DNA from 2 places in the Arthrobacter sp. NPDC055585 genome. Region 1 is predicted to be linked to the other one. Evidence: predicted binding sites of a transcription regulator. Region 1 holds the regulator's gene; the other holds the start of a gene.

Region 1 (5,875 bases):
GCTGGTCCTCACGGATGGTGCCGATTCCTGCTGAAGATTCGGTCATATATGCGGCCCCTCGGCCTCTCATCGCCCCTTTGTGGAAATCTGTTGTGGAAGTCTGCTGAAAATCATGGTGCGCACACCCTCCTTAATTCTACTGGATAGGTGCCTGAGTGCACTGACGGAATCCGCGCAGGCCGCTGGCCGGGGGCTGTGCGCGGAGCCGTGACGCAGTTGTGAGCTGTATTACGGGCTTTGTCTCGGCTTGGCATCGTCTGGGTCTCAATCAGGTTTCAGTCCCGCCACAGAAGCATCAACCCCCGCTTTTGGGGTGTTTCGCTGTGCCAAGCTTGAAGGCATGCTCCGGCCGGGATCCGCCCTGGCCGGATCCCCCACGCATCGCCCGGTCCACGGACTGCGGGCACAAGACACGGAAGGCAGGGATAGTCATGACCAGGCAGCATAAGCGCCTCTCCGGCCGCACCCGCCTCCTGATGGCGGCAGCAGCAGCACCGCTTCTCCTGAGCTCCTGCGGAGTGGTTGCGGAACTCCCGACCACCAGCATGCCGAGCTCCTTCAGTGCGGCCACCTCACCCGAAGGCCGCCCGATGGCCGTCTCCGCCCCGGCCGAAGCCACAGTTTCCAAGGTTGTCATGCCGGTGTACTGGCTTGGCCTGAACGGTTCGGACGTCCAGCTCTACCGGGAGTTCCTGCCGTCGAAGAACACCGGCGACCCCATTGGTGAAGCGGTTATGGCCATGACCACCGATGCTCCCCGCGATGACGACTACTTCACTCCGTGGTCGCCCGCTTCGAAGGTCACCGCATCGATCTCCAGTAAGAACATCATCACGGTGGATATCACCGCTGACGCATTCAAACCGTCGCTGGACGCAGGCATGGCCCACCGCGCCGTGCAGCAGCTGGTTTACACAGCCACCGCCGCCGCTGCCAACGCCGGGCTGACCGCTGCCGGCTACAACACCAGCGTGGTGGTGCTGGTGGACGGCAAAGCCGGCTACAACGCTTTTGGTCACGAGGATCTTGAACCTGCCCTGGAACGGGACAAGACCCTTCCCGCGCCGATCTGGATCATCAGCCCGCAGGAACAGGACGGCACCGAAACGTCCCTCACGGTCATGGGTTCGGCGGTGGTCCGGGATGACCGGCTTGCCTGGAGCGTGGAACGCATCGCCAACGGACGGCCGGAAACCAAACCCGTGCAGACGGGCGAGATCAGCCTCGACGCAGAGCCAGGCGAGACCGCGATGTTCGAAATGCTCCTTGAGCTGGAACCCGGTGAGTACAACCTGCGGGTTTTCCACGGCGACGGCGCAAACCAGGACTCAAAGCGCTTTACCGTCTACTAGGAGCGAAGCCGGCTCCGAGGCGGGTCAGCTCCAGCGGCCCAGCAGGTAGTTCAGCAATACCAGCGCGGCCGGTCCGGCGCTTGAAGAGCGCAGGACGTGCGGACCCAGACGGACCGAAACGGCACCGGCAGCACCAAGCGCCTGCAGTTCCGCAGGACTAATGCCGCCTTCGGGTCCAACCACGACGGCGATGGACCGGATTCCGGTCTCCGTGCCTGCTGCCACTGACCTTGCCAGCGCCAGTTCCACCGCTGCAGCCAGCGGGACCTGGGCTTCCTCGTGCAGCACGAGCACCAGGTCCGTGTCAGCCAGCCGTGCGGGCAGAGCCTTGCTGTCGGCCACATCCAGCACCTGCGGAATCCGCGACCGGCGCGACTGTTTTGCCGCGGAAGTGACTACGGCCCGCCATTTCGCCTGGCCCTTTACCGCCTTGTCAGCCTTCCAGCGCACGATGCTTCGTTCGGACTGCCAGGGCAGAACGGCGTCCACTCCAAGTTCGGTAGCGGCCTCAATGGCCTGCTCATCGCGGTCGCCCTTGGCCAGTGCCTGCACCAGTGTCAGCTCACAGCCCACAGCAGGCTCCGCCTCGACCTCGCGCACATCGACTTCCAGCAGCGCGGGATCCGCGGACCGGACAGTTCCGCGCAGGCGCGTTCCGGCGCCGTCGACGATGTCCACGTCCTCTCCCGGCGCCAGCCGCTTGACCGCTACGGCATGACGGGCTTCGGGACCGGTCAGCGCGAACACGCTTCCCGGTGCCGCTGCCGCTACCAGTTCCGGGTCACCGAAGAAGATCGGGTTGGTCACGGTGAGCGCCGGCCTCTAGTGGTTGCCGAGGCGGTCGCGCAGTTTCGCGAAGACGCCGCTGTTGCTGTTGCCGCTGACCCTGCCTTCGGCGAACTCTTCGCCGCGGAGTTCAGCGAGCCGGCGGAGCAGTTCTTCCTGCGCCTGATCCAGCTTCTGCGGTGTCTCCACCTGGACGTGAACCATCAGGTCACCGCGGCCGTAGCCGCGCAGGTGCGTGACGCCCAGGCCCTTGAGGGTGGTAACTTCACCGGACTGGGTGCCGGCCTTAATGTGGATTTCGCGTTCCCCGTCGAAGGTCTCCATGTTGATGACCGTGCCCAGGGCTGCCGCCGTCATGGGCACCGTAAGGGTGGCGTGGAGGTCATCGCCGTCGCGCATAAACACGGGATCGGCGTTGACCCGGATCTCAACGTACAGGTCTCCCTGCGGGCCGCCGGCGGTGCCGGCTTCACCCTGTCCGCTGAGCTGGATCCGCGTTCCGGTTCCGACGCCGGCGGGAACCTTGATGGTCAGGGTGCGGCGGCTGCGTACGCGGCCTTCGCCGGCGCATTCGTGGCACGGGTCCGGGATGACGGTGCCGAAGCCCTGGCAGGACCCGCAGGGCGCCGTCGTCATGACCTGGCCAAGGATGGAACGCACCGCGCGCTGGACCTGGCCGCTGCCGTGGCAGATGTCGCAGGTCCGCGGGGAGGTTCCGGGCTGGCAGCAGGAGCCGTCGCACGTGGGGCAGACAACGGCGGTCTCCACGTCGATCTTCTTGTTGGTGCCGAAGACGGCATCCTTCAGGTCGATCCGGACGTTGATGAGCGCGTCCTGTCCCCGCCGGGTGCGCGACGCCGGTCCGCGGCCGCCGCCGGGTGCTCCGCCGCCGAAGAAGGTGTCGAAGATGTCCTGGAAGCCGAAGCCCTGGCCGCTGAAGCCGCCGCCGAACCCGTTGTCCGTGCCGTTCTCCTGGCCGGTGGTGTCGTAGACGCGCCGCTTCTGCGGGTCGGACAGTACTTCGTAGGCATGGGTCACGGCCTTGAACTCGTCTGCCGCTCCGGGGGCGGTGTTCACGTCCGGATGGAGCTTGCGGGCAAGCTTGCGGTAAGCCTTCTTGATTTCCTCGCCGGTGGCATCCCGGCTTACGCCGAGTACCTGGTAGTGATCACTCACTCGTGCACATCGCTTCCTGTGTTGCGTCCCCCGCCTCGGGGATGATTAGTCTTCCGGACACCGCTGGTGAGGCGGCTGCCAGTCTTTGGGGTCAGGTGTTCAGGACCCGGGAAAGGTAGCGGGCAACGGCTCGAACCGCTGCCATGGTGTTGGGATAGTCCATCCGCGTGGGACCAAGGATTCCTACCATAGCCGAAGCATCCGGCCCATACCCAGTGGCGACGACGGATGCCTCCGAGAGCGAACCGTATGGGTTTTCCGATCCGATGCGGACCGAGACTCCCCTGGCGTCCTGCTCCATTTCCGAGAGCAGCCGAAGCATAACGACCTGTTCTTCCAGGGCTTCAAGGATGGGCCCGATGGTCAGCGGGAAGTCTCCCGTTGCGCGGGCCAGGTTGGCTGTTCCGGCCATCACCATGCGGTCTTCGCGGTTAATTCCTGCCAGCTGTTCCAGGGCCCGCACCAGGGCGCCGGCCGTTCCCCGCAGGTGGGCCGGAACGGTAGCCAGGGTGTCTGCCAGGTGGGAAGTGATCCGCGTGAGCGTGGTTCCGGCAAGTGCCTGCAGGAAGTGCTGGCGCAGTTCATGCAGGTCCTGCTCCGTCACGGGGGCCGGCACGGTGATGACACGCTGCTCAACGCGCCCGGTAGTGGAGATCAGCACCACGAGGACCTGAGCCGGGGCCAGCAGGACGAACTCGATGTGGCGCACCTTCGCGTTGCCGAGGTGCGGGTACTGCACGACGGCGACCTGGTTGGTCAGCTGGGACAGGAGCCGGACGGTGCGGTCCAGGATGTCATCGATGTCCTCGGCGCCTTCAAGAAGGGTCTGGATGGCACGCCGTTCAGCGGCGGAAAGCGGCTTCAGATCCGAGAGCTGGTCTACGAAAAGCCGGTAGCCCTTGTCCGTGGGGATGCGTCCGGCGGAGGTGTGCGGCGCAACGATCAGGCCCTCTTCTTCGAGGACTGCCATGTCATTGCGGATGGTGGCGGAGGAAACGCCAAGGTGGTGCCGCTCGACCAGGGCCTTGGATCCTACGGGTTCGCGGGAGTGGACGTAGTCTTCGACAATGGCCCGGAGCACCTCGAGCCGGCGTGGTTCGCTCATGGTTTCCTCCTTCGCTGACGGACTGTCATTCGCACCCGGGCGCTGCACGGCCGTGCCGGCCGCTGTTAGCACTCGGTGTCCCTAAGTGCTAAGTCTAATACCATCCACCGCCGTTGCTAGCATTGAATCTTCCGTGCCTGCGGCTCACGCAGGTGCTGCGCAGCGTCTTCTCCAGGAACGAGGTTTTATGCCCAGCTACGAGTGGGGGCCGCAGGACATCACCGCCCCGGCCCGTAAGGCCCTGCGCCGGGTCGGCGCAGAGAAGGGCCTGGTCCTGGAAGAAGTCCAGACCGGGTGGGTTGGTGCGGTGCTGCGCACCGAAAAGTCCGGCGGCATGCACCTGGTAGTGCTCGAGGATGCGCGCGGCAGGACCCGTTCCTTTGAACTCGGCTTCGGGTTCCTCCTTGAGGGCGAACCGGTTGAAGTGATTCCTGCCGTTAAAGCGGCAGCGCCGCCGGCCGCCCGGCGGACGGCTTCCGGTTCGGTCGCAGTGGAGAACGTCCGGGCCCGCACCGCCCGCGCAAGCCGGATCTGGGTGGAAGGCAAGCACGACGCCGAACTCGTGGAAAAGGTGTGGGGAGACGACCTGCGGATCGAGGGCATCGTCGTCGAGCCTCTGCACGGAGTGGATGACCTGGCCGGTGCGGTGCGTGACTTCTCCCCCGGCCCCGGCCGGCGCCTGGGCATCCTGGTTGACCATCTGGTGTCCGGTTCCAAGGAGTCGCGCATAGCTGCCGAGGCCATGCGGGTTCCCGGCGCGGCAGGCAACGTGCTTATTGTGGGCCACCCCTATGTGGACGTCTGGCAGGCCATCAAGCCCCATGTCATCGGCCTGCAGGCCTGGCCCGTGGTGCCGCGGAACGAGGACTGGAAGACCGGAATCCTGAAGGGACTCGGCTGGCCGCACCGCAGCCACACCGACGTCGCGCTGGGCTGGAAAAAGCTGCTGGGCTCAGTCCGGACCTACGCCGATCTTGAACCGGCGCTGCTGGGCCGGGTGGAAGAAGTCATTGATTTCCTCACCGTTCCGTAGCCGTCCCGCCGCGCCGCGCTGAACCGGCCTTTGCCTGCTCCGGCGGCGGAACCCAGTACCCTTGTCTAACAACAGGTACCCGCGGGGGCAGCCCTGCGTCATCTGAGAGTTAAAGGAATAGCAACCGTGTCCAACCCACGCCCGAACCACCCGCAGCCGGATAACCACGGTTCGCCGGCGCGCCCGGACTACCAGGGTGCCCCGGCGAATGCCCTCCCGCTGACCGCGTCGGAAGACCGCCAGTGGGCCACGCTTTCCCACTTCGGCGGCATCCTGGGCTTCGTTCCTTCGCTCATCATCTATCTGGTGTTCCGTGACCGCGGGCCGTTCACGGCTCAGGAGTCGAAGGAAGCCCTGAACTTCACGCTGCCGCCCACCATCCTGGCGCTCGTGGCCTGGCTGCTTTCATTCATTCCGGTGGTG
Region 2 (5,875 bases), on a different contig from region 1:
GATCGCCACGGCGATGAGCGAATAGCCCAGCAGCGCGCCGTCGACGTTATTAAAGGATGCAAAGAACAGGTCCTGAAGGATGATGAACTCGCTGGGCTCAATCAGCCGCTGCAGCAGGGAAGACATGCCGCGGAACATGGTGCCCAGCACAATTCCCACCAGCAGCATCAGGTGCAGGGACTTGCCCCCGCCGGTGAAGAGCCAGCGGTAGAGCAGGAAGGAGAAACCCACCATCAGGGCCACTTCCATTCCGTAGCGCAGCGGTTCGGACATGGAGAGCACCAGCCCGCCGCCGAAAGTGAACACCAGGACGGTCTGGATCAGCACGTACAGGGCGTCGAAGCCCATGATGGACGGTGTGAGGATCCGGTTGGCGGTGACCGTCTGGAACAGCACGGTGGAAACCCCGACGGCGTAGGCCACCAGGATCATCGACCCCACCTTGATGGCGCGGCGGGGCAGCACGTAGCCGATGTTTCCGCGCAGCTCGATGGTCATAAAGACGGCCACGAGGACGGCTGCCACCACGGACAGGGCAATGATCCAGAACTTGGGGGAGAGGTTGCGCACCGGACGGCGGCGCTGCACCGTCATTGCCGAGGGCAGGACGCTGGTGGGGGAGCTAGGCACGGGCGGAGCGCTTTCTCAGGAGCAGGTAGAGGAACAGGACGCTGCCCACGGCAGCGACGATCACTCCTACCGGGATTTCGTAGGGGTAGCGGATGGTCCGGCCGATGATGTCGCAGGCCAGCACAAAACCTGCGCCGAAGATGGCTACCCAGGGAATGGCACGGCGGACGTTGTCGCCAACCAGAAGGGAGACAAGGTTGGGCACGATCAGTCCCAGGAACGGCACAGAACCAACACTGACCACCACGACGGCGCTGATCAGGGACACGATGATCAGGCCAAGGGTCATGACGCGGTTGTAGTTCAGGCCGAGGTTGGTGGTGAATTCCTGGCCCATGCCGGCAACGGTGAAGCGGTCCGCGGCCAGGAATCCGATCAGGGTCAGGGCGCCCACAATCCACAGCAGCTCGTAGCGTCCGCGCAGCACACCGGAGAAGTCGCCGGTCATCCATGAGTTTAGGGTCTGCAGCAGGTCGAACCGGTAAGCGAAGAACGTGGTGACAGCGGCGATGACACCGCCGAGCATGATGCCAACCAGGGGGACGATTAGCGTGTTGCGCAGCGGGATGCGGCGCAGGATGAGCAGGAAGAGGGCGGTCCCGGCCACGGCGAAGAGGGTGGCGGTGGACATCTTCATAAACAACGAGGCGCCGGGGATGAGGACCGTTACCACCAGGATGCCCAGGGACGCTGATTCGATCGTGCCGACGGTGGACGGCTCCACGAACTTGTTCCGCGCCATCAGCTGCATGATCAGCCCGGCCACGCTCAGCGCCATACCGGCCAGGATGATGCTCAGGGTCCGAGGTACCCGGCTAATCCAGAAAATGTTCCAGGCGTGTTCGTCGCCGGCCAGCAGTGAGGACAGGGAGACATCACTGACCCCCACAAACATGCTCACGACGGCGAGTGCGAGGACGGCGGTACCGCCCAGGACCAGCATGGCTGCCGGGCCGGGGACCCGCCGTCGCCGCTGTCCGGAGACGGCAGCAACTCCGGCAGGTGCCGGAGCTGTGGGGGTGGTGAGCTGTGTTGTCATGAGGGTTCCGTCTCCCTTACCGGCCGGGTCCGCTAAGGCGGACCCGGCCGGTAAGGATCTAGCAGGAAAAGGGACGGTTAGGAGATGCCGTCCTGGACAGCGCTGACCATGGCGTCAACGTTGTTCAGGCCGTAGCCCACGAGGTACCAGCTGGAGGAATCCAGCATGGTGATGCGGTCATTTTCGGCAGCCTTGGTGCCCATGACGAGTTCGTTGTCCAGAACAGCGGAGGCAACTTCACCGGCATTGCCCACAGCGACGTCGCGGTCAATTACGAACAGGTTGTCCGGGTTGATCTCTGCAACGTATTCGAAGGAGACCGATTCGCCGTGCTGGGCCTCGGACTTGATGTCAGCGGCAGTGGCCACACCCAGGACGTCGTGGATCAGGCCAAAGCGGGATCCGGCACCGTAAGCGGTCATTTCGCCGCCGCTGGTCATGATGATCAGGCCGTTGCCGGCGTCGGCAGCAGTGGCCTTGGTTTCTTCAACCTTGGTATCGAGTGCGGCGAGCTTCTCCTCGACCTCGGCTTCCTTGCCGAAGATCTCACCGATGATCTCGGTGTTGGAGATGAAGGAGTTCCACGGATCCGCAGCGTCGGTGCTGAGGTTGATCGTCGGGGCGATCTTGGAGAACTCCTCGTAGGAGTCGGCGGTGCGGCCGGACATGATGATCAGGTCCGGGGCGCCGGCGCTGATGGCTTCGAAGTCCGGCTCCTTCATGCTGCCGATCTTCTCGTAGTCATCCGAGCCGTACTGGGAGAGGCTTTCGGGGAAGTTGGCTGCCGGAACGCCGTCAACTTCAATGCCCAGGGCATCAAGGGTGTCCAGGGCGCCCAGATCAAAGGTGTAGACAACCTCGGGGTTCACGGGGACCTCTGTGGTGCCCTGGGTGTGCTCCACGGTGACGGTTGCCGGCTCAGAGGATGCGGGCTCTGCAGCGGCTTCGGTCTCCGAACCGCACGCGCTGACGGCAAGCAGGGAAACCAGGGCGGTTCCGGCCAGCAGCCGGGACTTGAGGGTGGTGTTCACGGGGGTGCTCCAGATGATCTCTATGGTTTGGCCTGATGCGGATGCCTCCGCATTAGGTCACAAAATCGTTGGCTAATTTTGCGCGCCTTTGAAAACTATCTTGTTAGGCAAGGCTAAGCAACTCCATGAACGCACGGGAGTAACCGAACGACGCAGCGCAGTCCCACTCGCCGGGACCGGGAAAACGGGCGCACCAAAACGTTTGTTGGCACTCGCCTTGACCGAGTGCTAACCGTTGCATAAAGTCGGAGCTAGCACTCACCTAGTGAGGGTGCTAATTCCTGAGGGAAGCGCCCACCGGCACCCGCGACGACGGCAAGCGCCTACCGACGGTCCACAAACCCGTTAGTAACTAAGCAAAGGAGAGCCCGAGTGTCGGTCTCTATTAAGCCCCTTGAGGATCGCATCGTTGTTCGCCCGCTCGAAGCTGAGCAGACCACGGCTTCCGGCCTGGTTATCCCGGACACCGCTAAGGAAAAGCCCCAGGAAGGTGAAGTCGTAGCAGTCGGCCCCGGCCGCGTTGACGACAACGGCAACCGTGTGCCGATCGATGTTGCTGAAGGCGACGTCGTCATCTACTCGAAGTACGGCGGAACCGAGGTCAAGCAGGGCGGCCAGGAATACCTGGTGCTCTCCGCACGCGACGTGCTGGCCATCGTCGTCAAGTAAGTCTTTGAAGACCCCGGCCAGATTCGGCCGGGGTCTTCTTTTGTAGATGTAGTTCTCGAAAGGACACACACATGGCAAAGCAGTTGGAGTTCAACGACTCCGCCCGTCGTTCACTGGAAGCCGGTGTCGACAAGCTCGCCAACACCGTCAAGGTCACCCTCGGCCCGCGCGGCCGCAATGTGGTGCTCGCCAAGACCTGGGGCGCTCCCACCATCACCAACGACGGCGTCACGATTGCCCGCGAAGTCGAGCTCGACGATCCGTATGAGAACCTTGGCGCGCAGCTGGCCAAGGAAGTTGCCACCAAGACCAACGATGTTGCCGGCGACGGCACCACCACCGCCACGGTCCTGGCCCAGGCACTGGTCAAGGAAGGCCTGCGCAACGTAGCTGCAGGTGCCGCTCCCGGCGCGCTGAAGCACGGCATCGAGACCGCTGTTGAAGCAGTGGCCGCACGCCTGCTGGAAAACGCCCAGGAAGTCGAAGGCAACCAGGTTGCACACGTGGCTGCCATCTCCGCGCAGAGCGAGGAAGTCGGCCAGCTGCTGGCCGAGGCTTTCGACAAGGTTGGCAAGGACGGCGTCATCACCATCGAGGAATCTTCCTCGACGTCCACCGAACTGGTCATCACCGAAGGCATGCAGTTCGACAAGGGTTACCTCTCGCCGTACTTCGTCACCGACGCTGAGCGCCAGGAAGCCGTCCTCGAAGACGCGCTGATCCTAATCAACTCCGGCAAGATCTCCTCCGTGGCTGAATTCCTGCCGCTGCTGGAGAAGGCGCTGCAGGCCTCCAAGCCGCTGTTCATCATTGCCGAAGACGTGGACGGCGAAGCCCTCTCCACCCTGGTGGTCAACAAGATCCGCGGCACGCTGAACGTTGTTGCCGTCAAGGCACCGGGCTTCGGTGACCGCCGCAAGGCCATGATGCAGGACATCGCCACCCTCACCGGCGCCCAGGTTGTGTCTCCGGACCTTGGCCTGAAGCTGGACCAGGTTGGCCTGGAGGTGCTGGGTTCTGCCCGCCGTATCACCGTCACCAAGGACAACACCACGATTGTTGACGGCGCCGGCTCCGAAGCTGACGTCGCTGACCGCGTGGCCCAGATCCGCGCCGAGATCGAGCGCACCGATTCCGACTGGGACCGCGAGAAGCTCCAGGAACGCCTGGCCAAGCTGTCCGGCGGCATCGGCGTGATCAAGGTTGGCGCTGCAACCGAGGTTGAGCTGAAGGAAAAGAAGCACCGCATCGAGGACGCTGTGTCCTCCACGCGTGCTGCCCTGGAAGAGGGCATCGTGGCCGGCGGCGGTTCCGCGCTGGTCCACGCTTCCCGCGCCCTGGACACCGATTCCGAGGTGGCAAAGCTCGACGGCGACGCCGCCACAGCCGTTGGCCTGGTCCGCCGCGCACTGGCCCAGCCGCTGCGCTGGATCGCTGAAAACGCCGGTGCCGAAGGCATGGTTGTTGTGTCCAAGGTGGGCGAGCTGGAGGTCAACAACGGCTTCAACGCCGCCACGGGCGAATATGGCAACCTGATCGAAGCCGGCGTCATTGACCCGGTCAAGGTCACCCGCTCCGCCCTGCGGAACGCTGCTTCCATCGCCGCGCTGGTGCTGACCACCGAGGCACTCGTCGTCGAAAAGCCGGCTGACGAAGAAGATGAGCACGGCCACAGCCACTAATTCAGGCTGAGCCTAAAGGCCCCGTCCGGCGCGGATTCCTCCGCGCGGGACGGGGCTTTTGTCTTGTCCGCCGCGGGCTGTATGAGCTGCCCTGTGCCCGCTCCCGGGCCGCTCCCGGGACCCCTCTTCAGATACCGGAATACGGTCCCGGCCCGGCTGACCGGTAAACTCTTGCGGTATTTGCCGCTTTGAAAGGACACCGCAAGTGTCAGCACCCGTGCAGCACGCTGCCGCTTCGCATAACCCCCCGCACAACCCGCCGCATGCCGCCGCACCTGCAGCCGAACGCCGTTACCGGCCGGAAGTCCAGGGCCTGCGGGCCCTGGCCGTGGTACTGGTGGTTCTCTACCACGTCTGGCTGGGACGGGTTTCCGGGGGCGTGGATGTCTTCCTGCTCATTTCAGCGTTCCTGCTGACCGGCTCCTTTGTCCGCAAAGCCGAAAGCGGCCGGGCGCTGGCACTGGGCCGGTACTGGCTGAACCTGTTCAAGCGCCTTCTGCCCGCCGTCGCCGTCGTCATGCTGGCAGTCCTGGCCGCCGCGGCGGCACTGCTCCCGGCCAGCGCCCGCCAGGACCTGATCGGACAGACATGGTCCTCCCTCTTCTATTTCCAGAACTGGACCCTGGCGAACAACGCCGTGGACTACCTGGCCGCGGACCATAGTGCAGCCAGCCCCCTACAGCACTTCTGGTCCCTGTCCATCCAGGGCCAGGTCTTCATTCTGTGGCCGCTGATCTTTGCCGCTGCCCTTCCGGCGGCCAGGCTGCTGGGCAGAAGCTACCGGTCGGTGCTTGCCATGGTCTTCAGCGTGGTGTTTGTGGTGT

Evidence for each region. The regulator HrcA, encoded in region 1, represses chaperone genes, less so after heat shock. The targets are predictions, from matches to a motif close to TTNGCACTCGNNNNNNNCGAGTGCNAA.
Region 2: groES (co-chaperone GroES) is a predicted target of HrcA. The motif match lies at 2,906-2,932, and genes of this name have one in related genera.

The regions. Positions count from the first base shown of each region.
Region 1 covers NZ_JBSHIT010000007.1:210,607-216,481, reverse strand. The annotation lists gene ACWGQ2_RS13465 (PhoH family protein) at 1-46, opposite strand, end outside; gene ACWGQ2_RS13460 (GerMN domain-containing protein) at 432-1,352, shown strand; gene ACWGQ2_RS13455 (16S rRNA (uracil(1498)-N(3))-methyltransferase) at 1,377-2,159, opposite strand; gene dnaJ (molecular chaperone DnaJ) at 2,175-3,314, opposite strand; gene hrcA (heat-inducible transcriptional repressor HrcA) at 3,406-4,419, opposite strand; gene ACWGQ2_RS13440 (DUF3097 domain-containing protein) at 4,607-5,452, shown strand; gene ACWGQ2_RS13435 (DUF4870 domain-containing protein) at 5,579-5,875, shown strand, end outside.
Region 2 covers NZ_JBSHIT010000002.1:104,476-110,350, reverse strand. The annotation lists gene ACWGQ2_RS04280 (iron chelate uptake ABC transporter family permease subunit) at 1-594, opposite strand, end outside; gene ACWGQ2_RS04275 (ABC transporter permease) at 623-1,669, opposite strand; gene ACWGQ2_RS04270 (siderophore ABC transporter substrate-binding protein) at 1,747-2,700, opposite strand; gene groES (co-chaperone GroES) at 3,073-3,369, shown strand; gene groL (chaperonin GroEL) at 3,441-5,051, shown strand; gene ACWGQ2_RS04255 (acyltransferase family protein) at 5,257-5,875, shown strand, end outside.